4 regions of the Ruegeria sp. HKCCA5763 genome follow, and region 4 is predicted to be linked to each of the others. Evidence: riboswitches for the same ligand, from Rfam matches in the RefSeq annotation. Region 4 holds a riboswitch; each other region holds the start of a gene.

Region 1 (7,693 bases), on a different contig from region 4:
TCTCGACCTGGGCGGCGCGTTGTTCCGGCGTCTCGATCTTTGTGATCTTTGCCTTGGGGAATTGCGCCAGCACCGCCTGAACCAGAGGATGCTTTTCAGCTTCGGCCTTCAAGGCCAGCTCGGCCTCATCTCGCACTTCGGCAATTGTCGGCGTATCCCCGTTCGAGACGATCGAGACAGCCCACCGGTTTCCGGTCCAGCGTTGCAGGGCAGAGCCCAGCCGGGGCGCAAGGTCTGTCGTTGCATTCGTGGCTGGGGTGAACTCGATCCGACCGGGCTGATAAGACACAAGTCGCACGCCGTTTTCCACTTCAACCAGAAGCTTCACGTCGCGGTTGGCGCGGATCAGTTCGACCACGTGCTCAAAGGTCGGGTACCGGGCCAGGGCCGTCTGAGCATCCTGTGCCAATGCGGCAACCGGCGCGCCGCTTGAACCACGTGGGGCCGAGGCGTATGTGGATGCGGGGGTGGCGCTGGCCTGCGCGGGTGTTGCACCCTGCCGAGACATCAAGGTGCCGCCGCTAGGTCCACCTGCCGGAGGCGGCGGGGCGTCCTGCAGCCGTTTGACCAGTTCTTCAGGGCTGGGCAGATCAGCAACATGGGTCAGGCGGATAACGGCCATCTCAGCGGCCATCATGGCATTGGGCGCGGCCGAGACTTCTTCGAGCGCTTTCAGCAACATCTGCCACATCCGGGTCAGAACGCGCATCGGCAGGGCCTCTGCCATGTGTTGGCCACGGCTCCGTTCGTCCGGAGAAACGGTTGGGTCTTCGGCGGCGTCTGGCGTGATCTTCACGACGGACACCCAATGTGTGATCTCAGCCAGATCGCGCAAGACAGCCAATGGGTCAGCACCTTCTGCGTATTGGCCGCTGAGTTCTGTCAGTGCGCCTGCGGCGTCGCCCCGCAGGATCATGTCCATGAGGTCCAGAACGCGGCCACGGTCCGCAAGGCCCAGCATTGCGCGAACCTGTTCGGCAGTGGTTTCACCCGCCCCGTGCGATATCGCCTGGTCCAGCAGCGAGGTTGCATCCCTTGCAGACCCTTCCGCGGAGCGCGTGATCAGCGCCAGCGCATCTTCTGCGATCTCAGCGCCTTCCGCTGACGCGATCTTTTGCAGAAGGCCGATCATATCCTCGGGTTCGATCCGGCGCAGGTCAAAGCGCTGGCAGCGGGACAGAACTGTGACCGGCACCTTGCGGATTTCAGTGGTTGCAAAGATGAACTTCACATGCTCGGGCGGTTCCTCAAGCGTCTTGAGCAGCGCGTTGAAAGCGCTGGTCGAAAGCATGTGGACCTCATCGATGATGTATATCTTGTAACGCGCGCTGGCGGCGCGATAGCGGACACTGTCGATAATCTCGCGAATATCGTTCACGCCAGTTCGGCTGGCGGCGTCCATCTCCATCACATCGACGTGGCGGCCTTCCATGATCGCCACGCAGTGTTCGCATTGGCCGCAAGGTTCGGTCGTCGGGCCGCCATTACCGTCGGGCCCGATACAGTTCATACCCTTGGCGATGATCCGTGCGGTGGTGGTTTTTCCGGTGCCGCGAATGCCGGTCATGATGAAAGCCTGCGCAATCCGGTCCGCTTCGAACGCGTTTTTCAGGGTGCGCACCATGGCATCCTGACCCACCAGATCGGCAAAGGTTTCCGGGCGATATTTGCGGGCGAGAACCTGATAGGCGGGGCTGGGCGTGTCGGTCATGTTTTCTCGGTCGGATTCGGTGCTTCGGCTCAGCGTAGTGGTCGCTGCCTTCCGCGTCCACTGCGAGGCGCGATGATTTTTGATTTAGATTCTGACCGGATTCGCACTAAGCTGGTCCAACAAAATTTATGGTGCATTTTCGTTAAGAGTTCTTGGTGGAGGACACTGGTTTATGTCGCAACTGGTTATCTATGCCCTGCAAGTCGCGGGGGGTACACTTGCCCTGACATCGATGCCCGGACGGGGCGGGGATTATGAAAGGGATCTGGATACGATTGCCGCATGGAAGCCGGGGCTGGTTGTTTCAATGACAACGGACGTCGAGATGCTCCAAAACGGGGCGCAGGAATTCGGCAGCGATATCCAAAGCCGCGCCAGCCGGTGGGTGCATCTGCCGATCGAAGACTTTGGCGCCCCTACGCCTGCAGTTGAAGAGGCGTGGCCCTCGATCAGCGCGGCCGCCCGGCATGCTTTGACGGGTGGAGGGCGGGTACTGGTGCATTGTCGGGGCGGCTGCGGCAGGTCGGGAATGGTTGTTCTGCGGCTGATGGTCGAATGCGGCGAACAGCCAGACAAAGCCCTGGAGCGTTTGCGGGCGCTGCGTCCTTGTGCCGTGGAAACAGACGCCCAATTGGCCTGGGCAGCACAGAATTTTCAGGCTCAAGTCGTATAGTCTTAGGCCGAAATCTGTTCAGGCGCGTGCACGGGTTTGCGAGGCCGCAGCTTTGCAACCTCGATCATCGCGCAGGGTGGGTCTGTAATGATGCCGGATGGCAAGGCGCTGAACGTGTTTCCAAAGATCAGATCGGCGTAAGCGTTCAGGTCCTGCGGCTCTGCTTCAGGCTGTGTATCGCAAAAGATGCGAATTCTGTCTGATTGCGCTCGGAAAGTTGCGTGGCATCCTTGCGTGCAATGTGACAATTCACTGCCACCTTCAAACTCGAACCCGTCGCTTGTGGCGGCTGTGGCCTGCTTCATCGCCTCGGAAATTGAGCGTGCCAGCCGCGCCAGGGCAGGGCAGGTTTTGCCCGTCCGCTGACACACCGTTGCACTGTATTCATGCGTCTTCGTCTTCCAGATCATCCTGCGCCCTCCGCGCGTGGTGGGCAGGAGAGTTGGGTCAGGTGGGACGGCAACGTGCTGTCAGGACCTGCCCGGACACCCCGCCCGAGTTTCGGTTTCAGTTCCGATGGCAGGTCTCCTGACTTGCGGGTCATGGCTTTGCCGACCTTCCCAGCCCTAGGGGCCAGTGGTGTTTTGGCATCGCTCACCGCTTACAGTTGCGGGGGCAGTCGCGGATTTGGTTTGCGCCCGGATGACCAGACTGAACCGCACCGTGTTCCCTTTTCATCCCGACCCCTTGTGGGGGACAGGAACCATCACACAATCGCTAGCGTCTGATCCGGTTCCGAGTCAAGCTGATCTTTTACCCCGACGTGTGGTCATGCTGGATGGGGGGAACGTTCCTCTTTAGTGTTTAAAATATTGAAGCCAAGCAATTCAGTTTTTCAGTGCAGGGTCAGGGATCATGTTGGACGCAGAGCAGACGGTGTTGGCTGAAGATTTCCTTTTCCCATCCGGGTCCACGACCCTTGCAGCACGGTTGTACCGACCGCTGTCAGAGCCTGAAACCGTGGTTGTGCTGAATAGTGCAACGGGTGTGCCGCGCGACTATTATCGCCACTTCGCACAGTGGCTAGCGGCCGAGCGGGGTATGGCGTGTCTGACCTATGACTACCGGGATTTCGGGCATTCTCTGACCGGCCGTATGAAGGATGCGCGTGCAACAATGGCGGATTGGGCTTTGATCGACATGCCAGCGGCGCGGGCGGAAATGCGCAGGCGTTATCCTGATGCGCAGCAATGGACCATTGGTCATTCCGTTGGTGCGATGCTGGGGCCTGTTCAGCCCGACATCGACCAAATCGATCGGATGATTTGCGTGTGTTCGGGGCTCGTAACCCTCAGTGATCACCCATGGCCTTACCGTGGATTGGCCGGTGTTTTCTGGTATGGACACGCACCGGTACTGGTCAAAGCACTTGGCTATCTGCCGGGAAATGCGATCGGGTTTGGTGCGGACTTGCCGGGCTCGGTCTACTGGCAATGGCGCGAATGGTGCACGGCTCCTTTGAATTATGTACCTGAAATCGGACAAAACCTTCCTGAGGCGCGTTGGGACGGCTCCGGTAGACCCGTGGATTTGTTCACTTTCGAGGACGACCAGATGGTCCCGCCCGAAGCTGTCTGGCGGCTTGCCGACCTTTATGGCGCCGAGGCTAAGCGGCACCTGCTTAGGTCTGATGACTTCGGATTGTCAGAGATTGGCCATATCGGAGCTTTTGCTCGGCGTAATGCGGCAGTTTGGCCGAGCCTGATCGCGTGATCAGGCTCGACTTTTGAATTACCGAGTATTTTTCGCTTAACGCCCTTTATGCAGTTTTCGATCCTTCATGACACCCCGCACCATCTTACCGAACGCTTTGTCCCGTGCCCGGGATTGGGCGACGGTTTCCGAGTTGCGCTGATCTTCGCGCCGAAGCTTTCGCCATCGATCCAAGCGGGCAGGGTCAAGCACGCCTTGTTTGATCGCCCGCTGTACAGCACAGCCTGGTTCGGATTCGTGCTGACAATCTGAAAAACGGCAGTTCAGGCCAAGTTCGGCGAGGTCCGAGAACACCTCGTCGATACCGTCCTGAGCTTCAAGCAGACGCAATGCGCGCATTCCAGGCGTATCAATCAGCCAGCCGCCGTTGCGCATCCGGTGTAACGCGCGCGCCGTGGTTGTGTGCCGACCGCGAGCGTCGTTCTCGCGAATACCTGACGTCGCCAAATCCTGATCGGTCAAGCCGTTGGACAATGTCGTCTTGCCAACGCCTGACGACCCAACCAGTGCTCCGGTCTGGCCTTTGGGGCACCAGGATAAGACCTTTTCCAATTCCGTTAGGTCTAGCGCGTTGATCGCCAGAACTGTCAGAAACGGGTCCAGAGCCTGCACCTGTTCCGAGAAACGATTGGGGTCATCCGATTGGTCAGCCTTTGTCAGGACAACAACCGGGTAACATCCTGCCTGATGTGCAAGTGCCAGATAACGCTCTAGCCGGGGCAGGTTGAAATCAGCGTTGCACGAACTGACGATGAACAGCACATCGACATTGGCAGCGATCAGTTGCGTCGCAGCGCCTGTACCGGCGGCGCGCCGGTGCAACAGGCTGCGCCGGTCGAGTAGATGTTGCACGCGATTGTCGTCGTCCGTGAGAACCCAGTCTCCGACGGCATAGCTGCCGGTCGATTGATCAAGGGTCAGCAATGGAGATTCGCCCTGCGGATTCAGCCCGATCAGGCGGTCCCTATGAACGGAAGCGATGCGAAAAGGCGTGCACGAAGGATGAGCCGCGTGTTGCGCGGCAAAGTGAGAGGACCATCCAAGGTCCGAAAGTGAAGAATTCATTGGTCTGCCTGTTGTCAGAAACAGCAATCCCAACGGATGGCGATCGCGCATCCCCGGGTCATGTGTTCAGGCAGTCAGCAAGTAGTGTGAGATCAGAACCGCGCTGCCCGAAGGGTTTTTGTTACAATCATAAAGCCCTCCTGTGGCTAAGGTTCATGAAGTGAGAGGTTGGACATCGACCCAAGCGGGGCTCGTTGTGGCTGCTTCCTTCCGGACCTGACCAGGTTGGCGAGGCGCTCGCCCGCGCCAACCTCTCGAGTCTGGATATAGGGAAGGTGTGGGCAAAAGACAACCCGTCAGAATGTCAGGCGAATACGTTCGAACCCATTGGAATCTGATTCCAGCAGTCTGGCTTTGAACGGGCGCAATTCGTTAATGTGTTTTAACGCACCCGGACCGGTTCGAAGCACGGATTGTGTACCTGTTTGGGGTGCCAGCACAAAAGGATAAGGTTGCTGCGCGATTGGATCAGGCGGAAGGCGATCGGACAGGTAATCCCGCACCAAATCCTTGATGTCCAGCGACGGCAGATTGATGCGTTGGGCCGTGGAAGCGGCGGGGAAATGCCCACCACCGCTGACGCGGTAATTGTTGCTGGCCAGCACTAATCTCTGTTCAGGAAGAACCGGCTGGCCTGCGTATTTCAGGTCGCGAATCCGTCTGTTAGCAGGATCGATCATGCGCCCCTCGGCGTTGAAGCGCGCTGGTTGCGACGGATCAATTTTATAGGTCAGGCCAAAGATGACGTCGAAATTGTACCCGGCGCGTTTGGGGTTGATCAGATCCGTTTCGACATCACAGGCAAGCTGGTTGAACATGCTTGCCGACATTTCAAGCCAGTCCAGCACATCTGCGCCGCTGATCTGGATGGCACGCAATTCGTTGGGAAACGGATACAGATCCGCAACATGGCGCAGGCATATTTCTCCTGCCGGAACATCCGTAAAGTGCCTGGGGCCTGCGCGGCCGCCGCTTTTACCGGGAGCCACGACTGACAAAAGCGGTAATTCGCCCGGGGCGGATCCATGCAGGAAAGGACGCAGAGCTGCAGCCTGTGCCGCGGCAACCAGGGCCAGCCCGCGATCTGGTGCGCAGAAGCTGAAATAGCTGTGCATGGTGTCAGCCACGTGCGCCACAGGTTTGGCCACTGCGCGACGGGTTTGACGATGGGCATTGGCAACAAGGCGCACCAAGTCATCGTCTTCATCGACCTCAGCGCCATTTTCACAGACAGGGTGCAGTTCAACGTGGCAATCCGTAACGCTGAACCCGGCATCTGGCCGAGGTGTAACAACCAGATCGATTACGCCAAGATACGACCCCGCGGAACCGGCCATGACAACCGGTGTTTCATGTATCAACCCTTTTTCCTGATCGAGATACGAGGCGTCGCCGTGGCCGCCGCCTGGAAAGGTCAAGTGAGTGTGCCCGGCGACAATTGCGTCGATTCCATCTATAGCTGCCAGGGGGATGACGGCGTTTTCCATGCCTTCAGAAGCATCCGCCGGACCCAGGCCTGAATGGGCCAACATCACTATCAGATCACACCCTTGATTGCGCAGAAGCCCAGTCAGGTCGCGCGCGGTTGAGAAGATACCGCTGGCTGTTACCTCTCCGTTCAGGTGATGTTCTTCCCAGCGGACGGTCTGGGGGGGAAGACCAGAAATAAGGCCGATGCGAATGGGTGTCTCGGTGCCGTTCACAGATACGGTTCGGTCCAGGATTGCATGGCTATGCCAGATCTGATTGCCGCCCGAGCGAAGCAAGTTGCTGCACAAAACCGGGCATGGCGCTTGTGCGAGGATGTCGTCCAAGGTTGGCAGCCCAAAGCCAAAATCATGGTTTCCAAGGCCGATGGCGTCGTAACCAAGCGCCGCGAACGCCTGCATCATCGGATGCGGTGTGTCGTTACGAACAGCCCATTCGCCCAGAGGTGTACCCTGAATAGAATCTCCGTTGTCCACCAAAAGGACCAACGCGTCATGGGCTTGTTGACGGGCGTTTCGGATCAGGCTGGCGGTGCGCGTTAACCCAAGCGTCGGGTCCTGGGTGTCTGTGTAATAGTCAAAACCTGTCAGGTGCATATGCAGGTCAGTCGTTGCCAGAATGCGAACACGCCCGTAGTTTTTCGCGGGGCGTACCTGCTTCAATGGGTTTTGCTTCACTTCGGATAGTCTGCTTTTGAAAAGGGTTATTGATTAAATAGCACAGAGCGTAACTTAAATGATTTTTCCGAGGCCGTCATGCGGCTTTTCGACGGCGGCGATGTGTAGCGCAAAGGATTGAATTGCCATTGCAACGCAGGCTGTGACATGGCAGCCCTGTGCCCCGAACCAAAAGGAAACCCAATGAAACACGCAGAGCAGGTGACGTTTGGCGGCTCGGGCCTGGATCGGGCGGCCCATATTCGCGGGAGCGCTGAACTTCTGGAAGAAGCGACAAACAACCCGGCCACGCAATGCATGATGGTGTGGCGCGGCAAAGTTCTGGTGGAAGGTGATGGGTTGGATCAGCTTGTTTTGCTGCCGATG
Region 2 (7,693 bases), 190 kb from region 4:
CTGCCTTGGTTCTCCGTCCATGTATGTTGCAGAGTACCGCAATACGATCCAGCCAATGAAACTGACCAGAATCAACATTGTGGCGCTTACAGCATCCAACCGGACCGAAAGGCCCACTCCCCAAAAGCCGATCATCGTCGAGGTCCCGGACCCTTTTGCAATTAGCAGCATGACCGCCAAGGCAGACACGCCAAATGCCGCCAGGGCCGCCCATTCTGCGACTTTCGGCAAATTGCCCGGACGCATCCCCGGATGTCGGCTGCAGTAATATGCAGATCCCAACAAGATCATTGGACTTAGGAGGGGTAGAAGCAGGTAACTCATGCGTGTGTCCCTTGACGTTCGATACTGACTCGACTTGTTCCGTTCGACATATTTCGCAGTGCAACATAAGAAAAATACATTGTTTGATGTGTTTCGTTCATATAAATAGAACGATATGCCGCTCAACTATCATCACCTGCGCTACTTCTGGGCCGTCGCTCATGACGGGAACTTGACCCGCACGGCGCAGCGTTTGAATCTTTCTCAATCGGCCTTGTCGGTGCAGATAAAAGAACTGGAAGACCGGCTTGGTCATCCGCTGTTTGAACGCCGGGGCCGCAAGCTGCATCTCACCGAAGCCGGACATATCGCTCTGGACCACGCCGATGCGATTTTTGCGACAGGTCAGGAACTTGTGGCAACCTTGCAGGACGCGGGGAATACGCGGCAAGCTCTTAGGGTTGGGGCACAGTCCACCCTTTCTCGCAACTTTCAGATTCGTTTTTTGCGGCCCATTTTGGCGCGCGCAGACGTCGAGGTTATTTTAAGGTCCGGTAGCCCAAGCGAGTTGCTGGAGGGGCTCGAAACGCTGAATTTCGACCTGGTCTTGATGAACCACGAACCCGCAAGCGACAGTTTGACCAGCTTTGTCACTCATCATTTGGCCGAACAACCGGTGAGCATCGTCGGAACCCCCGATCGTCTGAAACCGACACGTTCAATAAGGGATCTATTGGAAGAACAACCCTTCATCCTGCCCACAACGAACAACAGTGTCCGCACGGCTTTTGATGCCATGGCCAGCCGCATGTCGGTGCGCCCTCAGGTGGCAGCCGAGGTGGACGACATGGCGATGATGCGGCTGCTTGCACGGGAGGATATCGGGCTGGCTCTGGTGGCTCCGATCGTTGTTCAGGATGAGTTGATTTCGGGTCGTCTGGTCGAGGCGCAAGAGCACCCGAAAATCAAGGAAAACTTCCACGCGATCACGTTCAAACGCCGGTTCCCGAACCCTTTGGTGCAAGAGCTCTTGTCGCATGGATCGGACACGCAGGACGGTCTCTGAGGTCAGTCACCACGCGCGGATTTGAACAGGTACAGGAAAACAAAAAGAGACCCGATAGACGTTGTCACGATACCCACGGGCAGTTCCTGTGGGGCCAAGAGCAGGCGGGACAGAATATCCGACAGCGTCAGCAGAATCGCCCCTACGATGGCCGAGGTAATCAGCAGGTTTCGGTGCAGCGTACCAGCAATGCCGCGCGCAATATGAGGCACCATCAGCCCAACAAATCCGATGACACCAGCCACGGACACAAAACTGGCCGTAGCCAACGCAGCCACAAAGAACATTCGGAATCGAAGACCCTGGACGGGAATTCCCAGTGACGACGCAGTGAAATCTCCGGTCAAAAGGGCATCCAGCCAGCGACTGCGATAAAGCGCGTAGCTTAGGATCAGGGCAAGCCCGGTCAGGACCAGTGGAAAGGTCTGCCATCGGGCAAGACCCAATCCGCCCAGCATCCAGAAGATAACCGAATGCGCCGCACGACTGTCGCCGGAAAAAATCAAATAATTTGTAATCGCGGAAAACAGGAAAGACACAGCCAAACCGGCCAGGATCAGCTTTTCCGGCGCACTTGTGCGCAAACCCTGAACCAGAGCCAGAACAATGCCAGAGGCTATTAGCCCCCCGCAAAACGCCGCCAAAGGCAGGGTCCAGACCCCCAGCACATCGCCAGTGACCGTTATGACAAGAACGGCCCCAGCCGCCGCCCCCGAGGACAGGCCAAAAAGGAACGGATCGGCCAGATCGTTGCGCGTGGTTGTTTGCAAAACCACGCCAACTACGCCCAGCCCTGCGCCGATCACAGCGGCGAACAAGGCTCGGGGGAGGCGAAGGTCGAAAACGATCCGATGCACCGGGGACATTTCACCTTCTGTCAGGCCGGTCCCCAAGCCAATGGCGGTAAAGACCTCGGCCATTGGGATCGAGGTTGTGCCATAGATCGTAGACAGCAGCAAAAGGGCGGTCAGAATGACCGCCCCCAGCAAGATCGATCGGCCCAAATGGACCATGTCAGTTGGTCTCCGGATGCATCGCATTGGCCATCTTTTCAATGGCTTCAATATTTGCCGGTCCGGGTGTCAATTCCTCGTAACGCAGGCCGATCCAGCGCGCGTTCTTGACTGCATCGGTTTGTGACATGACAGGATGATCTTTCAGAAACTGGAAGGTATCTTCTGCACCATTTCCTGTTTGATAGTCCAGTAGCACCAGGAATTCCGGGTTTGCGGCTGCCACGGTTTCCCAAGAGGTGCGACCCCAGCTGGTATCCATGTCATGTGTGACGTTTACACCCCCCGCAGCGGCAATCATGGCGTCCGGGATGGCGAATTTACCTGCGGTAAAAGGCGCATCTGCCGGCCCGTCCAGCAGGAAAACACGAGGTTTATCCAGATCGGCGGTTTTTGCCTCAAGGGCATCCAACTGGACTTTCCAGCCCAAGACAAGGTCTTCCGCCTTAGCCTCGACACCCATCACCTGGCCCAAACGCAGGACGTCGTCAAACAGCAGATCCATGCTGGCTTCGGGGCGGTCTTTGTTCAGGTGCACGCAGCTTTCGGTCAAGACCATGGTCTTGATGCCAAAGGGTTCCAGCGTGTCTGGGGTCACTTCGCCACCTGGCTGCATTCCGTAATACCAACCAGCGAAAAACATATCGGGTTCGACAGAGACAAGGTTTTCAACTGTAGGATATTTCGGAGCCAACTCGGGGATGTCGCCGCGCTGTGCATCAAAATCCGGGCTGGTCTTGTACCAGCCTGTGATGCCGGTCAGGCCGACGATCTTGTCTTGCAGACCCAAAGCAAACGCCATGTCAGTCATGTTCATGTCGTGAACAACGAGCCGTTCTGGCGTTGTTTCAAAAACCAGTGGCTCGCCGCAATTGTCCACTGTAATGGCATCCGCGGCTGCGCCGCTTGCCAGGCCAGTGAACACAGCCACAGGCCAGAGTTTCTGCATCATTGTAAGCTCCTGTTATGATGACAGTTTACGTTTTCGAATATCCAGAGCAGGGATCATGCGGCCCTCATGCTGGAAACACAGATAATCCACTCCAAACGTGTCGCGGACACGATCCGTTGTCAGAACATCGTTGACAGGGCCAAACCCTGTCAGACGTGTTGATTTCATTAACGCCACATGAGTGGCAAATTCCGGGATCATGACCAGATCGTGGACGATCATGACAACCGTCACGCCCAATTCAGCGACCAAAGACAACATGTGCCCCTTGGCATCCGGGTCTAGGTGATTGGTCGGCTCGTCCAGAAACAACAGAGACGGGTTTTGAGCCAGCGCACGTGCGATATGCGCCCGTTGCCTCTCACCCCCCGATAGCTGACCCATAGGTTTGCGGGAAAGGTGCATTAAACCCGTTGTTTCCAAAACCCGGTCAAGATCTTCCCTGTGCTCAGACGCGGACTTGTCAGCCTTGATCGGAATTTGGCCAAGTGCAACATAGTCGTGCAATCGCAACCGACTATCCGGCATTTCCTGTTGGCCAACCACAGCGATCGTCCGCGCGCGTTCATGGGCCGACAAGGTGCGCAGGCTTTGACCTTTTATCTGCACATCACCCAGCGCAATACGTTCGATTCCGCAAAGCAGCTTGAGCAGCGTAGTCTTCCCAGCCCCATTCGGTCCCGCAATCGCCAGAATTGATCCTTCTTCCAAGCCAAAGGACACATCCTGAAGCAGCACATCACCGTTCAAGGCATAATATTCTAGGTTTTCGACAGCCAGGAAACTCATGACGGCCTCTGCGATGGCAAGGCAGGCATGCGCGACAAGGTTTTGGTGAACAGTGTTAGCGGGCGGTCAGTTGCGTTTGTCCAACCATCGGAACTGAGCTGATATTGCCCGGCGAATTCCACCACTGCATCCAGATCCTGTTCCGAAACGATGTCACCAAACAAATACTGCGCCTTGCCCGGTGCCTGAAAACCGACGGTGGTTGGCCGGTCGCAGCCCGCCATGCACGCGACCTCCCGGATTGCAAACCCTTCGGGCAGTTTTCGCGCCAATGCGCCACTCACTTGATCGGTGGACATCGCGCCTGTGCATGTCGTGCATACAAGTAGGAAATGATCTGCAGTTTTCGTCATTGTGCGCACCGGTTACCGCTGATCAAACTACAATACAATGTTATAACATTACTATTTTGAGAATCGCGATCTTTTCGCGAGGCCACAGCACAATAGGTATTGGGGTTGAGGATAAAGCTATCAGTCACCTGTTGCATTGTCCGCTCTGCTTGAAACCAAGCGCGGACAGAAGGTGCCAAAAATGGAAACACGCGAAAACCGTGCCATCAAAGCCTCCTTCCAGGACGCCCCGCCCCGGGTTGGTTAAACATCGGATGGCAGGTCTCCTGACTTGCGGGTCAAAGCTTGGCCCACCTTCCCAACCCTTTCGGGGTCAGTGGCGCAGTGGCGTCGCTCTCCGCTTACAGTTGCGGGGGCAGTCACGGACTTGGCGCAATACAGCGCCGCACCGTATTCCCATTTTCATCCCTTTCGGAACCATCCAACTCAGCTAGGCTGGCGGTGCTGGACTTGTCAAGAAGGAGAAGCAGTCGAGCCGATCCAAAACATCTGGGCGCGGCTCACATTCACGTTGGCCGGTTCTAGCCTGGTTGATATCAATAGTCGGAAACCAACAAGAAGTCCGGCGCAGCGTCTTCTTCGATCTGTGAAAACCGAGGGATGGAATCTTCGAAGACATTATCCGTACGGTCATCATTCACAGTCGAAACCTCTCCAATAAGGCAATCGCCGTGTTCTGCCCAGAATGCGTGCCAGACACCCGGCATAAGGGTCACGCTTTGCCCCGGTTTCAGCCGCAAATGCTCACCTGGTTGCAACGTAACAGGGCAGGCATCGCTGGGTACCGTCACTGGCGTGTTCCGGTCGATGCCCCCGTCAGGGTCAGATGCGTAAATCTCCAGCACCAGATCACCCCCGCCGCGATTGATGATGTCCTCGGCCTTTACGATGTGACGATGCATCGGAGACAGTTGTTTATCTTTCGAGATCAGCAATTTTTCCGCATACAACATCCCGCGACCTGATTTCAGATCATTCACCTCACCATTGCGCAGAGTGAAGAGGAACAGGCCGAGTTCGTCAAACCGACCCTGAGCGTAATCGGTGATGTCCCAGCCCAGCCCCCGACTGCGGATCGTTTCAGCTACAGGACTTCGCATCTGATCGGGCGACCAATCGGCAAAAGGTGGTAACACGGCTCCAAAGGATTGTATGAAAGCCTGCGCTTCGGACTTGATGCGGTTAATTTCGGATCGTTTCATTGGTTTTTCCAAGAATTAAAGCTCATGCGCCCAGGGCGGCTCGGCCCCGGCACGGGATACGGTTACAGCGGCGACTTCGGCTCCCAGTTCCATGGCCGCGCGCAACGCTTCTGGGGTCAGGTTTCGCACGCCTTGTTTGGTCAGTTTCTCAGCACGGCTGAGTGCGGTGAGCACACCAGCATTGAACGTATCGCCGGCACCGATCGTGTCTACGACCTGCACCTGTTTCACCGGCACCGAAACCTTTGATCCATCTGCCAGATACCCATGTGCGCCATCACCGCCCCGGGTCACTATCAGGGCCGTTGGCCCGGCCTGCAACAACAACGCGGCTTTCGCCGACTCGGGCTCGGTACCGGGAATGATCCAGTCCAGATCCTCGTCGGAAACTTTGACGATATCGGATTGCGCGATCATGTGGTTCAGGCGTGTTCGAAACCGGGCCTGATCCTCGATGAAGCCCGGACGGATGTTCGGATCCAGCATCACCGCACGTTCGCCACCATGACGCTTCAACAATGACGCGTAGGCATCCGCGCAGGGCTCACACGCCACACTAATACCCCCTAGATACAAAGCAGAGACTGCTGGAAGCTGATCTGGCATATCTTCCGGCGTCAACATACGCCCAGCCGTGTTTTCATCGACAAAGCTGTAGGTTGCGTGCCCATCTTGAAGTTGAACAAAGGCAAGTGTGCTGGGGCGATCCGAGACGATCACATGCGATGTATCAACGTGACTGGCGTTTAATGCGGTGATCAACTGCTGGCCGAACATGTCCGTTGAAATGCCCGTCAGCATCCCCACAGATACGCCTAGACGCCCCATGGCGACTGCTGTATTCAGGATCGCCCCGCCGGTATGCGGAACAAAGCCGTGCGCACCGAAAACTGTCGGCTCGGCGATCATATCAATCAGGGCTTCCCCGCAACACAAGATCATTCGACAGTCCTTTCCTGGAGTTCTTGTGGGGCACGTCGCTTAACGCTTGAGGGCGTTCTTGCAAAAGTTGTTTGCACCAATGATGCCAAATTCGGCTTGTTCTGAGACGTACAGGTTCAATGACTTTCGCAACTCACTAAAACGTCCACCGCCGTTGAACGCATCCTTAAAGTCCTGATCAAAGAGCCAACGGTTTTTCTCGGCGACGCCGCCCACAAGAAATACCCCACCGGCAGGCATCAGAGTAACTGCCATGTCGCCCATAAGTGCGCCCAGATGCGTGGTGAACATCTGCGCTGTTTTGACTGCGATGGGGTCCGAGGCATCGCGGGCTTCGGCCAAAATCTCTTTGGCAGAGCGCAATGAAGGCTGTGCGTTTCCAGCCGCCAATCCAACGGCTTGATACAGGATGGGCAAGCCCGTTCCGCTGAGGAACATTTCCGCTTCCAGAGCCAGGCTGTTCCCGAAAAAGCATTCAGGTGCAATTCGGCGGGCTGCTTCAAAGATCTCTACCTCGTCGCGGTGACGCGGATACAGTCCCACGTGGCCGCCTTCGCCGGAAACCGTGTGATAATGCCCTTCAGAAAACAACAAAGCTCCGACACCAAGCCCAGTGCCGGGGCCAACCACCAAACGCGTGCCCACAGGCGGTTTCGCCTGACCTTGCAAAACCGAAACTTCGTTCTGTTTGACGTCAGCAACTGACCAAGCTGCCGCTGTGAAGTCATTAATAACAAAAGTATGCTCCGCCCCGGTCGCCTGCGCCAGTTCAACCTCGGACAAGTCCAGATTAGCGTTTGTAAGACGGATGACTCCGTTTCTTACAGGACCAGCCCCAGCAGCAACGACCGCCTGAGGATTTGTGCCAACCTCATCTCGCAGAGAGTGAAATGCGTTCAGCAGATCGTCCAATGTGCCCGTAGGGTGCTTGCGCAGGTCCGTTAGCTCGCCATTTGTCACAACGCCAAGACGGGTGTTTGTTCCGCCAATGTCTGCAACCAAATTCCAGTGTTCATGCACAGAACCAGATGGTTGCGCTAACGGAAGAGAGACGTTCTGCCCCTCTGAAAGGGCGGATTTCAGCGCCGCGAACGACGCTTTGGGCGTTCTTT
Region 3 (7,693 bases), on a different contig from region 4:
CGCGGGCCGTAGGGGCCAGGCCTGCATAGGGGTTCCAGTCCGGCGCTTCGTCGCGCGCAGACAGCGCACGAACGGCCTGACCGTACAGCGCCGAAAGAGTCGGGAACACATCACGGAACAGGCCCGACACGCGCAACGTCACGTCCAGTCGCGGGCGACTGAGATCCGTGATCGGAAGCACCTCGATGCCAGATACACGCTCTGAACCTTTGTCCCAAACAGGCTTTACACCCAGAAGATGCAGCGCCATGGCGAATTCTTCGCCCGCAGTACGCATGGTGGCTGAGCCCCACAGGTCAACAATCAGCCCTTTGGGGTAATCGCCTTCTTCTTGCAGATGACGGCGCACAAGCTCTTCAGCCAGTTTGACGCCCTGCGCATATGCTGCGCGGGTTGGGACCGAGCGTGGGTCGGTTGTATAAAGGTTCCGCCCTGTCGGCAGCACGTCCGACCGCCCACGATACGGAGAGCCGGATGGGCCAGCCTCGATCCGTTTGCCCGCGAGCGCGTCGATCAGAGCACTTCGTTCGGCATGGGCCGAAGCCGTTGGGTCGAAATTGCCTGTCACTTCGGGCACGCGACCAAAGATATGTAGCCCGTCGCCGAATTGGCTTTCCTTGATGTCACAGACAAAGCGGTCGATCCGGGTGATCGCCTCGGATGTGCAGGTGGCTTGATCGAGGCCAAGATCGTTTTCCAGCCCGATGGCCTGCGCTTCGTCACGGATATCTTCTTGCAAACGGTCGCGGCGCTTGGGGTCTAACCCGTCTGCGTTAGAGAACTCATCCAGCAGCGACTCCAACCGCACCATCCGGTCCGGCGTCCCGCTTTCCTTCATTGGTGGTGGGATATGGCCCAGCGTGACGGCTCCGATCCGACGCTTGGCCTGCGCGGCTTCGCCGGGGTCGTTGACGATAAAGGGGTAGATCACTGGCAGGTCGCGGATCAGCGCTTCGGGCCAGCAATCGGCAGACAGGGCCACAGACTTACCCGGCAACCACTCCAGAGTGCCATGCGCACCGATATGGATCAGCGCGTCAGCACCAAGACCTTTGCGCAACCACAGATAAAAGGCGACATAGCTGTGACGTGGCGTGCGCGACAGGTCGTGATAATCGTCATCGCGCAGTTCCGATGTACCGCGTTCGGGTTGCAACGCGACCAGAGCTTGACCACGGCGCAGTGCTGTGAAGTGTAACGCGCCATCTGCAAAGGCCGGATCGTCTTCGCATTTGCCCCAAACCGTTTGAAGGTCGGCTTGCAATTGCTCGGGCAGATCGGTCAGCGCGTGCAAATATTCTTCCAGCGGCCAAGAAATGCGGGCGTCCAACAGTGTTTCAGCAATCGGCTCTTCTGGCGTGGTGTCATAGCCTTCGTTGTGGAGATCGGACAGCATCGCCTCGGCAGATGCCAGCGCGTCCAAGCCCACCGCATGGGCCATCTGCCAGTCTTTGCCGGGATAGGTCGACAGCACCAACGCTGGGATCTGATCCGCCTTCGGTTTGTCGTTCAGGCGCAGCCAGCCTGATACCCGGTCGATAATGGCTTCGATCCGTTCGGCCTCGGCCCGGTGGGCAAAGCGGGAGTATTCCAGATGAGGATCGCGTTTGCCCGGTTCCTTGAATGAAGCGATGCCCGCCGAAATCCGCCCGTCTACCTCGGGCAAGACAACATGCATGGCAAGGTCGGCAGGGGAGAGACCGCGTTCCGCCTCAGCCCAGGCTTTGCGGCGCGAGGTGGCCAGAGCGACCTGAAACACCGGCACATTGGCGGCATCCAGCGGAGACGTGCCCGACGCGCCTTTGCCCGAAAAGGACGTTGCGTTGATGATGGCAGCGGGGGTCAACGCCTCAAGCGTCTCGCGCAACCAATCGGCAGCAGTTGGCGCTTTGAGCGAAGGTGCGAACAGGCCCACTGCCGCAAATCCGCGCGCACGCAAACTGCGGATCAGAGCTGCGACTGGGGCAGTGTCGGCCGACGTCAGATATGCGCGGTAAAACGTGACGACGATACGTTTTGCGTCGCCTTCGAACGCGGTATCCGTTGGGATTACACCACGATCCGGGCACCATGCGCCGCATTCAGGCAGGGTCTTTGCGCCCATCACCGGCCCGGCATAAAGCCCTGCTGCCAAGGCCATCTGGGCCAATGCGGCTTGCGCTGCGACCTCACCACCGGTGTCACACAGATGGGCCAAACGGCGCAGCGTTGAAACGGGCAGAGTGGAATAGTCATCCAGCCGCGTATCCTCTCGCCCGTCCGCGGGCAGAACGGCAAGCGCGATGCCCTTAGCATGCGCCAGCGCCAGAACCTGTTGCAAGCCGTAGGACCAGTAAGGCACGCCGCCAATCAGGCGGATCAGAATGCCCTTGGCGCCGTCCAACGTTTGTTCGACATAGGTGTCGACGGACAGAGGGTGTTTGAGGGCGGTCAAATTGGCCAATCGAAGTGTTGGCATTCGTCCCTCGGCCCCGCCGCCACGATGCCAACCCGCCGCGAAAGCGCCTAGGTCGCTGTCCGAGAAGGACAAGACAACCAAATCCGCCGGGCTTTGGCCCAGATCGGTTGGGGTCTCGGTTTCCTCGAGCCCGTTGCTTTCGCGGAAGACGACGTGCATGGTTTACTCGGCAGCCTCGGTGACGCCTGCAAGGATTCCGCGGATTTCGGCCTCTTTGATGTCGTCATGCTCGGCGATAACGACCAGACGCGAACGGCGCTCTTCCTCCGGTCCCCATGGGCGGTCATATTGGTGACGGACACGTGCGCCCACAGCCTGAACCAGCAGGCGCATGGGTTTGCCCTGAACGGCGGCATAACCTTTGACACGCAGGATGTTCAGCTCTGACGCCAGACGTTCGATCTTGGCGACCAGATCGGCTGGGTCGGTTTGTTCCGGCAACTCGACGATGATGCTTTCGAAATCGTCATGTTCATGATCGTGGTGACCGTCGTGGTGCGACGGGCGCGCATCCATGTCGTCCTCGGCTGCGGCTTCCAGACCCAGTACAACGCGGACATCCACGACGCCCTCGGCGACTTCGACAACAGGCAGGGGGCGTGGGGCTTCGGCGGCGATCACCTCTTTGGCCTTGGCCACACCTTCGGGTCCTGCAAGATCAGGCTTGGTCAACAGGATGATGTCGGCGCACGAGATCTGATCCTCGAACACTTCGGACAGGGGCGTTTCGTGATCGATCGAGTCATCAGCTAGGCGCTGGGCATCCACAGCTTCGACATTCGGGGCAAAGCGACCGGCGGCGACGGCCTCGGCATCGGCCAGAGCGATCACGCCATCGACAGTGATCTTTGAGCGGATATCCGGCCAGTCGAACGCCTTCAACAACGGTTTTGGCAGGGCGAGGCCAGAGGTTTCGATCAGGATATGCTCGGGGCGCGGTTCCAGCGCCATCAGCGCCTCGATGGTCGGGATGAAGTCATCCGCGACGGTGCAGCAGATGCAACCGTTTGCCAACTCCATGATGTTTTCCGCAGGGCAATCCGGGATGGCGCAGGATTTCAGGATATCGCCATCCACGCCCACATCGCCAAACTCGTTGACGACGACGGCCAGACGTTTGCCCTGAGGGTTCTGCATCAGGTGTTTGACCAGCGTTGTTTTTCCCGAGCCCAGAAAGCCGGTGATCACGGTGACGGGAAGTTTTTCGAGATTCGACATGTCAGGCTCCAATCGGGGGAATGCGCGAGGCGCAGTTTTTGCGGAAATGTTCAGGGCGTTCGCGCCATTTCACCAGGCCATCTTCGGTAGCCAGATACTTGGTCGCGCCGTCGATGATCACATCGACATGGTCCACTTCGTTCAGGTTCTCGTAAACGAAGGTCCAGCGATCGGGACCGCCGCGCAGCACGATAGAACAGCCCTGATCGCAGTTCGAAAGGCATTCAACAGGTTTCAGGGTGATGCCGTCGGGCAATTCGGCTTGTTCCAAGGCCTGGTGCAGCAATGTGCCGGGGCGTTGCGCATCGTTTTCGACGGGCAGCCCGCGGCGGCAGGTCGTGCAGACCAGAAGCTCGACCGGTGTGGTCTCAGTCGTGTCTCTCATCCCCCCAAATCCTCTTCGCGGGGGACGGGGTTTCAAGCGGGCCACGTGTCGCAACATGGACCCGACACCGGAACACCCCGCCCGGTTTCAACTTCGGGTGCTGGCAGGTCTCCCGGCTTGCGGATGTCAGAGACCTGGTACGTCAGGGTCCTCTGTCGGATGTCCCGCCTTCCCGGCCTTGGCCAGTGGCATTGGGCACCCTCTCCGGTCACGGTCGCGGGGGCGGCTGCGTTTGGCGGAAGATCCGTTGACGCATTCCCTTTTCATCGGCTCTTGCCGACACCAACGAATGGGTCATGCGGCACCGCTGGCCCGCTTGTCAAGCGCGTTGCGCGTAACATCAGGGTGTGGGTGTGAAAAGCGACCTGTGGTTGTCGTTGGGCGGCATGAATGGTCAGATAAATCCGTGATCGCATGACGGGTACAAGCCAGCAGGGAGAGGCGACATATGAAAGTAGGATTCATCGGGTTGGGAAACGTTGGCGGCAAGCTTTCGGGTTCCTTGCTGCGAAACGGGATTGATCTGATAGTGCATGATCTGAACGCGGATCTGGTGGGCGAGTTCGTCGCCCTTGGCGCAAAGGCAGCCGAAGGTCCGGCACAGTTGATGCGCGATTGCGATGCCGTCATCACCTGCTTGCCATCGCCTGCGGCATCAGATGCGGTCATGCAAGAGATGCTGCCCGAAGTGGGCCCCGGCAAAATCTGGATGGAGATGTCGACAACCGATGAGGCCGAGGTCAAGCGTTTGGGGGCCGAGGTGATCGAACGCGGAGGCGCGGCAGTGGACTGCCCGGTTTCGGGCGGGTGCCACCGGGCGGCCACCGGCAATATCTCGATCTTCGCGGGATGTGATCGTGCGACTTTTGAGCGAATTCTGCCGTTTCTGACCACCATGGGGCGGCGTGTTTTGCACACTGGTGAATTGGGCTCTGCCTCGGTTCTGAAGGTGATGACCAACTATCTGGCCACGGCCAACCTGATCACCTGCGCCGAAGCGCTGGTCACGGCAAAGGCTGCCGGGATGGATCTGAACACAACATACGAGGCGATAAAAATCTCGTCCGGTACGTCCTTTGTGCATGAAACGGAAAGTCAGGTCATCCTGAACGGATCGCGCGATATTTCTTTCACTATGGACTTGGTGAAAAAGGACATTGGTCTGTTTCAAGAGGTCGCTGACCGCGCCGGGGTGCCTCTGGAAATGAACCCGGTCATGATCAAGATTTTTGAAGATGGCATTGCCCGGTATGGGGATCGCGAGCTGTCGCCGAATATCATCAAACGACTGGAAGAGGCGACAGGCCTGGACATCACAGCCCCCGGTTTCCCGCCGGAGATGGAAGATGATGAACCGGAAGAGCCAGGGTACGAGGTTGTTCCGCAAGGGCGAGGTCCGGCGTAAAGGTCCAGCCTGGGCTTTCCAGTGAGGTGTCATTGGCAGTCGGGGTTGGTCAGCCCATAAATCCGGCCCCGATTGCTACGCTAGTACAGGACGTTGATCATCACCAACGAAACGATCAGGAACAAAGCAGTCATAATGCCGCCCGAGCGTACGAAATCCATGACCTTGTACCCGGCCGGACCCATGATCAGTGCGTTGACCTGATGGGTCGGGATGATGAAGCTGTTCGAGGTTGATATGGCGACTGTGAGTGCAAAGACTGCTGGGTTGCCTCCTGCAGCCACGGCAATTGATACGGCCAGTGGTACGAGCAGAACGGTGGCGCCAACGTTCGACATGACCAATGAAAACGCTGTTGCCAGAACGGCAATGCCTGCTTGAAGCGACCAAAGTGGCCAGCCGTCAAGAATGACCATGATTTGCTGTGCGATCCATGCGGCTGTGCCGGTGTTCTGCACGGCCTGTCCCAAAGGTATGAGGCAGGCGAGCAGGAAGACGGTGTTCCATCCAACGGCACGATAGGCCTCATCCACGCTAAGCACGCGGGTCAACATCATTCCGGCTGCCCCGGTCAGAAGACACAGCGAAAGGCGCACGTCCGTGAACAGGATTAGGGACAATGAAATGGCAAAAAAGGCAAGGGCCCACCCGACCTTCTGCGGCCTCAGTTCATCCTGTGGAAAATCGGTTGTCACCACAACGAAATCGGGATCGCGCGTGATCCGCATAAGGTTGTCCCAACGGGTATGCGCAACAAGCATGTCCCCGGCATGGAACTTTTCAAGCCCTATCTGAGTGGATTCGTGATCTTCAGTCTCAACGTGGCTGAGCGTTTCTTCCCCTCGGTGAATGGCAAGCAGCGACATGCCATAAGTCTTGCGGAACAAAAGCTCACGCGGGCATTTCCCGATCAGTTTGCTGTCCGGGGTGATAACCACTTCGGCCACGCCGGCATTGGTGGGGGCGAACTCTTCAACAAAAATGTCCAGATCAGGAAGAACGGTCAAACCGTATTTCGTGGCAAATTCCTGAACCTCAGAACGTCGTCCGACAATAGCCAGCCGACAAGGGGCCGCGATTTCTGCGGTCAGAACCTGAACCATCGAGGTTTTACCGCGATAGAAAGTTGAAATGATGTACAGGTGGCTCTCGTGGTTGATATCGGCAAGAATTTTTCCCACCAGCGGGCTTTCCGCGGGCACAACAACTTCGAATACATCTGCCTTTAGCCCGTAGACCCTCTGCAAATACTCCTGTGTGCCCTGACCGGTGCCAGTGTTGTCTTCCCCTTCCGCTTCGGGAAGAACCCAGCGCCCCAGCAACAGAAAATACCCGATGCCGGTCAGGATCAATACCGCACCGATCGGCGTTACCGAGAACAATCCGAACGGTTGCATTTTCTGAGAGACCGGCAATCCGTCATTTGCTGTCTGGATCAGATCATTAAGCAAGATCAGCGGTGAAGACCCCACCATCGTCATCGTGCCGCCCAGAATCGCACAGAACCCCATCGGCATAAGCAGGCGCGACAGAGGTATTCCAGATCGCGAGGATATCCGGCTGACAACCGGCAGAAACAATGCGGCCGCGCCCACGTTCTGCATGAAAGACGAAATGACGCCAACGGTTCCGGATATGATCGGCAGAACCCGGTTTTCCGACTTGCCGCCATATTTCAAAATAGCAGCCGCAACCTTGTTCATGATGCCAGTTTTGTCCAGTCCAGCGCCAACAATCATGACCGCAATGATCGAGATAACTGCGTTTGACGCGAATCCATCAAACAGACGCGGCACATCCGCCAGATTCTCAAGGCCGGGCGCGTAGCTTAGCAAGCCGACAAGAACCAAAACCAATATTGCGGAAAGATCAATTCTGACGATCTCGGACACAAACAGGAAAACAGTGAAAGCGAGAAGGGCGCAAACGACCCCCATCTCGAAGGTAAATGCTATGTATTCCACAATTCGTCCAGATATTTTGGCTTCTCTTGCATTAGTCCTTAGTCCATTCCGTTCGCGTTGTCATGAAATTTCGTTTTAGACCGAATGAGGGACATAATATTTCGCACTGGGTTGGGTGTGTTTGGTGGCGATGACTGTCTTCTTCGAATGCGCGGCAACACGCTACCAGACCCGATATCTCAGCTTCTGACATGTGCTATAGGGTCGAACGGCTTCAGGCTGGATGGCCCGGAATGCTCTCTATAAAGCCCGATCATAAACGC
Region 4 (7,693 bases):
AGTCAGCATGTGCGCAGCCTTGAGGAATGGTTGGGGCGCGAGCTTTTGGTGCGGGGCGCACGTCAGTCGCGCCCAACCCGTGAAGGAGAGTTGTTGGCCCTTGCGATCTCGGAAGGACTGGGGCGCATCTCGGATGTATGCGCACAACTCAGGGATAAAACACGCTCGGATCGGACAATCGTTATCTCATGTCTGCCGGGTTTTGCGTTCAACTGGTTGTTTCCACGACTTTTACGCTTTGACATGGCCCACCCGAACCTGTCGATATCGATAGCAACCGATACCGGACAATTCCCGTTTTCCGGTGCGGATGCGGATATCGGAATTCGCTATGGCTTGGGCGATTTTCCGGGCTGTCAGGTCGATTTACTTATGACAGAGCAGCTGTTTCCGGTTTGCGCGCCGTCGTTGTTGCCGGACCTTCGCAAGGTCGATGACCTCGCACGTCACACGATGTTGGTGGACGAGAATCTACATCACAGAGCGGCGAGCCCCACATGGGAATTCTGGGCGCGGCGCTGTGGCCTGACCTTGCCAGCCGCGCTGCGGACACGGCGACTGGGGCAGTCAAACATGGTTGTTCAGGCGGCGATTGAAGGATTAGGTGTGGCACTGGGGCGCGAGCCTTTGGTCATTGACATGATGGCAGACGGGCGTTTGGTCCGACCCTTTGCGGAAATGACCCAATCGCCGTTGTCTTATTGGCTGGTCCGACCGCACGAAACCAAGGGTAGCGAAAAGGTTGCCGAATTCTTGAGCTGGATTCATTCCGAGGTTGCTGCGCAACCTGACATCCCTCCGCCGGCTTCAGTTTGAAATTAGTCAGGCTTATACAACCCATTACTACTCTGACATGGCATGGCGGCGTTTGGGCGCCCATACTTTAGCAAGCCAAATGATGGATTGGCGGGCAATCGATGTTTCTGAGAAATTGCTGGTAAGTTGTGGCCTTGAGAAAAAATATCGGGCGCGTGCTGAAGGCCGAAACGTTTCTGGCTAAGAACATCGTTTTCTTCCGGCAGGAAGATGGCACCCCGGTGTCGTTTCCGAGCGATTGCGACCGGCTTCAGCATTACGAGATGTGCCTGCCTGCTATCGCGCTGAACAGATCCGTTTACGCGCCTGTTGGAACCGGTGGCTATGGCAACCCCCATTCGACAAGATCTAAGTCAATATCTCGTACAATTTCATGACGCCGTTTGACGAGGACCGAACCCGGTACTTTTGGTTTCAGCACCGAAACACAGACCCCGATAACGCAGAGGTTTTAAAGTTCATGAATGACGCATGCGGATGGCGTTTCTCGAAGACAAAGGGGTGTTGGAGCAGGTGCATCTGGGTATTAAGCACGCCAAGACACCCTATATTGATCTTGGTCTGGATAAGGGCGCAAAACTGTTCCGCAAAGCACTGGACAGCGCTATCGAAGCTGAAACGACATCCATGGGCACCACTGCGCGGGCTTACCGGCCTTTTCCGTATACCGTTTCGCCTGATGAGGGGCAGGGGGCCGATGTGTTGACCAATCGTCGGCAAAGCGCAGCAGTTCAAAATCCCGCGGCGACAAGTCTACCGTTTCTCAATTCAAGCGTGTCCGGGGCCAATGCCTGACGGAAGGATGGCGCATGGCTGACCAGTAAAATGGCCTGTGGCAAACCCTGTAGTATCTCCAGCAGGCGGGCTTCGTTCTGGATATCGAGCGCATTTGTTGGTTCGTCCAATAACAGTGCCCGGGGTTCCATCGCCAATACGGTGGCAAGGGTCACAAGACGCTTTTCGCCCCCCGACAATTTATGTGTTATGCGATCACGCAAGTGCATCAAGTCTAGATCAGAGAGAACTCTGTCGACGATGGCGAGAGCGTCGTCCTTGTTGCGCCCTAGATTGAGAGGCCCAAACGCGATGTCTTCTGCCACAGTGGGGCAAAACAGCTGATCGTCAGGGTCTTGAAACACCAGTCCGATCTCGCGGCGAACCTCGTGAAAATCGGCCTCGGTGCGCCGATCTTTTCCAAGGGCGATCACACTACCCGAGGTTGGCTTTTGCAAACCAAGCGCAATTCCAAACAGGGTGGATTTCCCTGCTCCGTTAGGTCCTGCAATCGACAAGCGTTGCCCTGGTTCAAGCGTAAGCGAGGCGCCGTCCAGTACGGGTGCTTGACCGGGATAGGCGAAATGAATGTCTTCCAGCTTGAGGATCGTCATGCGAAATCCAGACAAAGAAGCCCAATGCACACTATGCATAGAGTCGCCGCAAACACGTAGTCGCGCAGGGTCAGGTTAAATTCCTGCAGCAAGAGAAGCCGTCCAGAGAACCCTCGGCATTTCATCGCTGCTAAGATTCGCTCGGACCGTTCGATGGCGCGGACCAACATCATGCCAACCAGATAGCCAAAGCTGCGATACGTGTGCCAATTAGTGCCCGGTCGAAACCCACGGACCTTCATCGCCGCGCGCAGGCGCATATATTCCTCGCGTAAAACTTCGATGTAGCGAATGGTAAACATCAGAAGGTGGACGAGTGCTTCGGGACAGCGCAGTTTATGCAACGCGTGGCCAAGCGTAACCGGTTCCATCGTTCCAACCAGAACCATCAGGGACAATATGACGGCGTTAGCTGTCAACGCAATCTCAGTGGCTTTCCAAAGGCCTTGCCAACTGGCCGGAAACCCAAACAAGTTGAACATCGCATCCCCGGGCGTGGTAAATGGCAAAAGTACCAACATGAAGATGATAAAGCTGTCCATCATCGCCATACGTTTGAGCGTTCGGCGAATGGGCAGGCGAGACATCAGCAGCACTCCGATAGAAACAGCCAATGCCGCAATCAGCCCTGGAATGGTGCTGAGCGAGACCGTGACAATGGAAAAAACACTCGCCACCACGATCCGCATCCGAGGATCCAAGCCTTGGATCACCCAAAAGGATGCACCCGTACCAGTCTCGGCCAATGTCTTGGCCTGGGGTTCCAGGGCGTGGGCCATCAGGAGGTCATCTTCTTGCGTGCGGCGATGTAAAAGCCGATTCCGAACAAACCAATAATGTAACCGATGCCACCCAGGATCGTTTGCAGATCATTGTGTTCACGATAGGAGGCAATCTCGCGTCGCAGCGGGCGGGTTTCGTCTCGGACCGCCTGAGCAATTGCGGCGCGTTCTTCGTTCGTCAATGATGCGACAGTCACCTGCGTCCCACCTTCCTTAGGGGCAATCATTGCGGCAGTTTCGACCACGTCAGCTTCAACACCCATTATCGCCGCGACATCGGCAGCAGGCATGGTGACTTCTGCCACATGCCCCGCGCCCAAGTCTGCTTTGAACGTGTGTTCTACCGGGTTGGTCGGGGTGTAAAGGAAGAAACCATCTGTATCGGTCAGTGTTCGTCCCAACTCAGCACCATCGGGCCCGTACACGATGACTTTTTGGTTTTGCGCCATATCGCCGTTTGAAAAGCCCAATTCGCCTTCGATTGCATCGCCTGCAGGAAAGACCCCTGCGATAACTTTGTGGGCCAGCGCAGGAAGCGGCATCAGTGACAACGCAATAACAACGAGCAGTTGCCTCATGCCGATGCGCCTTTATAAAAGAGTTCTGGTTTAACCTGACGAGCCAGTAAAATGGCGAACCCGGTCAGAACCGCTTCGACGGCCATGACAGGGACGTGAGCAAATAACACAAGCTTCGCAGCCGGCAGGAATTCGTCGCCCGACAGCGCCAGCGATACTGCGACAAAAGCCGTCGTAGCTGCGATTGAGAAAGCGCCGCCTATGCCGCCCCAAACTGCTCCTTGAACAGGCGTGCCCTTGGCGATCAGACGACCGAAGATTATCCATGTAAGCACCGCCGGAAGGGCGATGTTGACTGTGTTGATCCCAAGCACTGTCAGTCCTCCAAAGCCGAAGAACACAGCCTGAAGCAGCAAGCCAACAAAAAGCGCCGGAAAGGCCGCCCAGCCGAGCAAAAGCCCGGCCAGACCGTTCAGGATCAAATGCACAGAGGACGGGCCGATCGGAACATGGATCAGTGAGGCGACAAAAAAGCTGGCTGACAACACCCCGGCAGTGGGAATGCGATCCAGGTCCAGCGATTTCAGCCCCATGGCGATCCCGCCTGCTGCCGCGATTGCGCCGCCAATCACAACAGGGTTCGAAAGGGCTCCGTCCACAATATGCATATGGGTTACTCCAGATCCCAGGCGCGGATCCAGATCACAGCGTCCTGACTTAGTTCTTTGCCTTCATGTTCAGTCTTCGGGCCCGAACCCAACGCTGCGAAACCCCAGTAGCCTGCTTTTGGCACGCCAAAGGTGAAATAGCCGTTTTCGTCCGAAATTGCGACCAGTGCGCCGCCTGGCAGTGGGGAAGCAGTTGCGTTTTTTGCGCCGTTTCCGGCCAAGTCGGGTTCCGCGGCCATGTATTCGATTTCAATCTCTACGCCAGCCACTGGGTTGCCCTCGCTCAATACACGTCCCGTGAAGGTCGAGCCAGCGATGATGTTATAGGGCTTGTTCAGCGGCAGTATTTCGGTAGCCAAACCTTGCGGCTGGTCCCAGTCGGTGGGCAGCTCGTTTCGGTTCAGATATGCCTTGGTGACCTGCTGGATATAGATATCCTCAGATTCCTCGTAATAAGGCGCAGGTACCGTTACCACGACGTAATCGCCAGAACGTTTCACTGGAACCGAGCCCAAAAAGGCCTTGGCCGTGTTCTCGGGGCCTTCGAACGTGGTTTCTTCCAACGTACCCAACAAATCGGTCTTTTCGCCGTTGTGGATCACATAAAATTCTTCTGGCTTTTCCAGGGTCATCACGTGCCCGGCTTCAAACGGATGCCAGAAGACCAACTTGACCGGAACGTCACCAGGACGATCAATCATGGTATCTTCGGTGTATTCCAGCAGGAAATGAGCCTGAGCCATCGCAGGCAATGCAATGGCAGCTGTTGCCGCCAACAAAAAGTGTTTCACAAACAAGTCCTTCTCACGTCGCGCCTTCCCCGGCACGCATTGGTTTTTGACATTGGGGAATGCGAAACCATTTGCTCAAATAGGCAAACAGTTTCGGCGCACACCCCGTCGCCGACGATCAACGCCCATTCCGAGGGCGCATGTTCGGCAGGTCTCCTGACTTGCGGGTCAAAACGCTTGGCTGGCCTTCCCGGGCATATCCCAGTGGCACGATCAGCCGCGCTCGCCGCTTACAGTTGCGGGGGCAGTTGCAGAATTGGCGAAGAAAAAGCCGCACTGCATTCCCTATTGCCTCCGGGTGAGTCCCCGGAACCGAACATGGCGCGTTGATGGCAGAAAAACTTGTACACGGTCAACTCTCGTTTGCGGCATCGCTTAGGGCAATACCGAATTTCAATAAGGTGTTTCTGCCGTGTAGTTGCGGCTCGGTGCATAGAGGTGATCAGTGTCACTGTCTGACAATCAGTGCGGTGACCTCAGATTTGATGCCGAAGCATAAGTATCCCGGCTTGTGAAACCAGAAATTTACAATACGCACAAAAATTGGACTTTTCCATTGCCGAAACCGGTTTCGGAAACGCAAAATGATGGAATGACAGCGAATCTCAACACGCGACAGCGACAAATCCGATCCCGGCGCGCCTCGGCGACTGGACGGGTGAAGCTTGATGAACTGGCCGATCAACTCGGCCTTTCGAAAAGCACGGTGTCGCGGGCATTGAATGGGTATTCCGACATCTCAGAATCAACGCGAAAGCGGGTTGAGGTGACGGCGCGCAAGATGGGGTATCGCCCGCTCAGCCACGCTCAGGCCATCCGAACGGGGCGCGTGCGTGCCATTGCAATGGTCATCAACAGTGAAGAACCGGATCGGCACAATCCGTTTTTCCAAGACTTTCTGGCAGGGGCTTGTGAAGCTGCCAGTGCGTCTGACTGGACGATGACAATTTCGACCGCGAAGTCGAAACAGGACATGCTGAACATGCTGGGCCGTTTGGTTGAAGAACGTAAGGCCGACGGATTTATACTGCCGCGAGCCGAAGTCGATGATGCGCGCGTTGGATACCTGAAGGACTTGCAGGTGCCGTTCATCCTTTATGGGCGGACTGGCTATGGTCAGGTCGGGTTTCAGGACGATACGTCGTGGTTTGATATTTCCGGCGAAACAGCCATGAGCGACGCGGTCGAACGTCTGGCCCGTTTTGGTCACAGCCGTATCGGGTTTGTCGGCAGTGATCCAAAGTTCAACTACAGCCACCTGCGTCGGGATGGCTATGTCGACGGGCTTAGGGACGCAGGATTGCCAGTTGATCCCGAATTGATACGCGAAGGGGCCCGCACCCGCGAAGAAGGGGCCGCTGAAGCGCGCGCTTTATTGCGTCTTCCTGTCCCGCCGACCGCGATTGTATTTGCGACAGACCAAGCGGCACTGGGAAGCTACTCTGTCTGCGCAGAATTTGGCCTTGAGATCGGGCGCGATGTCTCGGTTCTTGGATATGACGGGGTCCCGGAATGCCAATACGCCAGCCCCGGGCTAACGACGTTCAGCGTCGACTCTAAACGGGCAGGTGAACGCCTTGCTACGATGCTGATACGTCAGACCCGAGGAGAAGAACCCGCAACTTTGCGCGAACTCAGTCAGGCGGTGCTGATTGAACGCGACTCTGACGGACCGCCGCTGCTGACCTCGAACGAGTTGGCGAAAAAAATCAAACGATCCATGGAAGACAATCGGGGAGGAAACCGACCATGAAACTTACACCAAAAGCAGCCAAGCTGATGCTCGGCTCTTCGTTGGCAATGGCGCTGACGGCAATGTCGGTACAGGCGGACACGATCCGTTTCTGGACGACCGAAGAGCAGCCCGAGCGTCTGGCGAAACAACAGGAAATGGCCGACCAGTTCAAGGCGCAGACCGGCACGACCGTTGAGGTGATCCCTGTCACAGAAACAGATTTGGGCACCCGCGCGACAGCAGCTTTTGCCGCAGGTGACTTGCCAGATGTGGTCTACCACCCGTTGCAGTACGCCCTGCCGTGGGCCGAAGCTGGCATTCTGGACACCGAAGCTGCGACCGAAGTGATCGAAGAACTGGGCGCTGATACTTTCGCTCCGGGTGCTTTGGGCATGGCTGCGTTCAATGGTGAAACCGCCTCGGTTCCGGTGGATGGCTGGACGCAAATGGTTGTGTACCGGAAGGACCTTTTTGAAGAGGCCGGTCTGGAAGCGCCCGACAGTTTTGCAGATATTCAGGCCGCACTTGAGGCGCTGCACAACCCGCCAGAAATGTATGGCTTTGTCTCGGCCACAAAAGTTGACGAGAACTTCATGAGCCAGGTGCTGGAGCATGTATTCCTGGCAAACGGCGTCAGCCCGGTTGGCCCCGATGGCTTCCAGCCGCTTGATGAGGCCAAGACCACCGAGGTTTTGGATTTCTACAAGGCCATTTCCAAAGCCTCGCCTCCGGGTGAACTTTTCTGGAAGCAATCGCGTGAGCTGTATTTCGACGGTAAAGCCGCGATGATCATCTGGTCGCCTTTCATTCTTGATGAACTGGCCGGTCTGCGGGACAGCGCCCCTCCGACCATCAACGACGACCCGACATCGCGCGATCTGGCCAGCAAGACCGGTATCGTGACCAAATTGTCGGGCCCGTCGAACCCCGATGGCGCGGCCTGGGGCGACGTGCGGTATTTCGGTATCACCAATGATGCGGACACCGACGCGGCC

Evidence for each region. A riboswitch is a leader RNA that binds a small molecule or an ion and turns the genes downstream of it on or off. The one in region 4 is predicted to bind cobalamin.
Region 1: linked by a shared signal. The riboswitch ahead of GOV89_RS16680 (hypothetical protein) and the one ahead of GOV89_RS11605 (DUF4198 domain-containing protein) in region 4 are both predicted to bind cobalamin.
Region 2: linked by a shared signal. The riboswitch ahead of GOV89_RS12375 (DUF1636 domain-containing protein) and the one ahead of GOV89_RS11605 (DUF4198 domain-containing protein) in region 4 are both predicted to bind cobalamin.
Region 3: linked by a shared signal. The riboswitch ahead of GOV89_RS11535 (DUF1636 domain-containing protein) and the one ahead of GOV89_RS11605 (DUF4198 domain-containing protein) in region 4 are both predicted to bind cobalamin.

The regions. Positions count from the first base shown of each region.
Region 1 covers NZ_WQGF01000010.1:47,140-54,832, reverse strand. The annotation lists gene GOV89_RS16690 (DNA polymerase III subunit gamma/tau) at 1-1,711, opposite strand, end outside; gene GOV89_RS16685 (protein-tyrosine phosphatase family protein) at 1,884-2,384, shown strand; gene GOV89_RS16680 (hypothetical protein) at 2,387-2,794, opposite strand; cobalamin riboswitch at 2,885-3,107, opposite strand; gene GOV89_RS16675 (hypothetical protein) at 3,240-4,097, shown strand; gene rsgA (ribosome small subunit-dependent GTPase A) at 4,134-5,162, opposite strand; RNA gene ffs (signal recognition particle sRNA small type) at 5,321-5,419, opposite strand; gene GOV89_RS16660 (bifunctional 2',3'-cyclic-nucleotide 2'-phosphodiesterase/3'-nucleotidase) at 5,459-7,312, opposite strand; gene nudC (NAD(+) diphosphatase) at 7,511-7,693, shown strand, end outside.
Region 2 covers NZ_WQGF01000006.1:192,189-199,881, reverse strand. The annotation lists gene GOV89_RS12400 (proton-conducting transporter membrane subunit) at 1-324, opposite strand, end outside; gene GOV89_RS12395 (LysR family transcriptional regulator) at 440-1,330, shown strand; gene GOV89_RS12390 (iron ABC transporter permease) at 1,333-2,343, opposite strand; gene GOV89_RS12385 (ABC transporter substrate-binding protein) at 2,345-3,295, opposite strand; gene GOV89_RS12380 (ABC transporter ATP-binding protein) at 3,308-4,084, opposite strand; gene GOV89_RS12375 (DUF1636 domain-containing protein) at 4,081-4,437, opposite strand; cobalamin riboswitch at 4,676-4,874, opposite strand; gene GOV89_RS12370 (D-lyxose/D-mannose family sugar isomerase) at 4,974-5,639, opposite strand; gene GOV89_RS12365 (carbohydrate kinase) at 5,655-6,581, opposite strand; gene GOV89_RS22850 (ROK family protein) at 6,621-7,601, opposite strand; partial or broken gene GOV89_RS22845 (GH1 family beta-glucosidase) at 7,647-7,693, opposite strand, start outside.
Region 3 covers NZ_WQGF01000005.1:299,052-306,744, forward strand. The annotation lists gene cobN (cobaltochelatase subunit CobN) at 1-2,617, opposite strand, end outside; gene cobW (cobalamin biosynthesis protein CobW) at 2,621-3,676, opposite strand; gene GOV89_RS11535 (DUF1636 domain-containing protein) at 3,678-4,061, opposite strand; cobalamin riboswitch at 4,146-4,363, opposite strand; partial or broken gene GOV89_RS11540 (NAD(P)-dependent oxidoreductase) at 4,489-5,466, shown strand; gene GOV89_RS11545 (SLC13 family permease) at 5,547-7,403, opposite strand.
Region 4 covers NZ_WQGF01000006.1:4,222-11,914, forward strand. The annotation lists gene GOV89_RS11575 (LysR substrate-binding domain-containing protein) at 1-816, shown strand, start outside; gene GOV89_RS22665 (hypothetical protein) at 1,294-1,611, shown strand; gene GOV89_RS11585 (energy-coupling factor ABC transporter ATP-binding protein) at 1,548-2,204, opposite strand; gene cbiQ (cobalt ECF transporter T component CbiQ) at 2,201-2,983, opposite strand; gene GOV89_RS11595 (cobalt ABC transporter permease) at 2,983-3,564, opposite strand; gene cbiM (cobalt transporter CbiM) at 3,561-4,172, opposite strand; gene GOV89_RS11605 (DUF4198 domain-containing protein) at 4,178-4,963, opposite strand; cobalamin riboswitch at 5,092-5,295, opposite strand; gene GOV89_RS11610 (LacI family DNA-binding transcriptional regulator) at 5,556-6,716, shown strand; gene GOV89_RS11615 (ABC transporter substrate-binding protein) at 6,713-7,693, shown strand, end outside.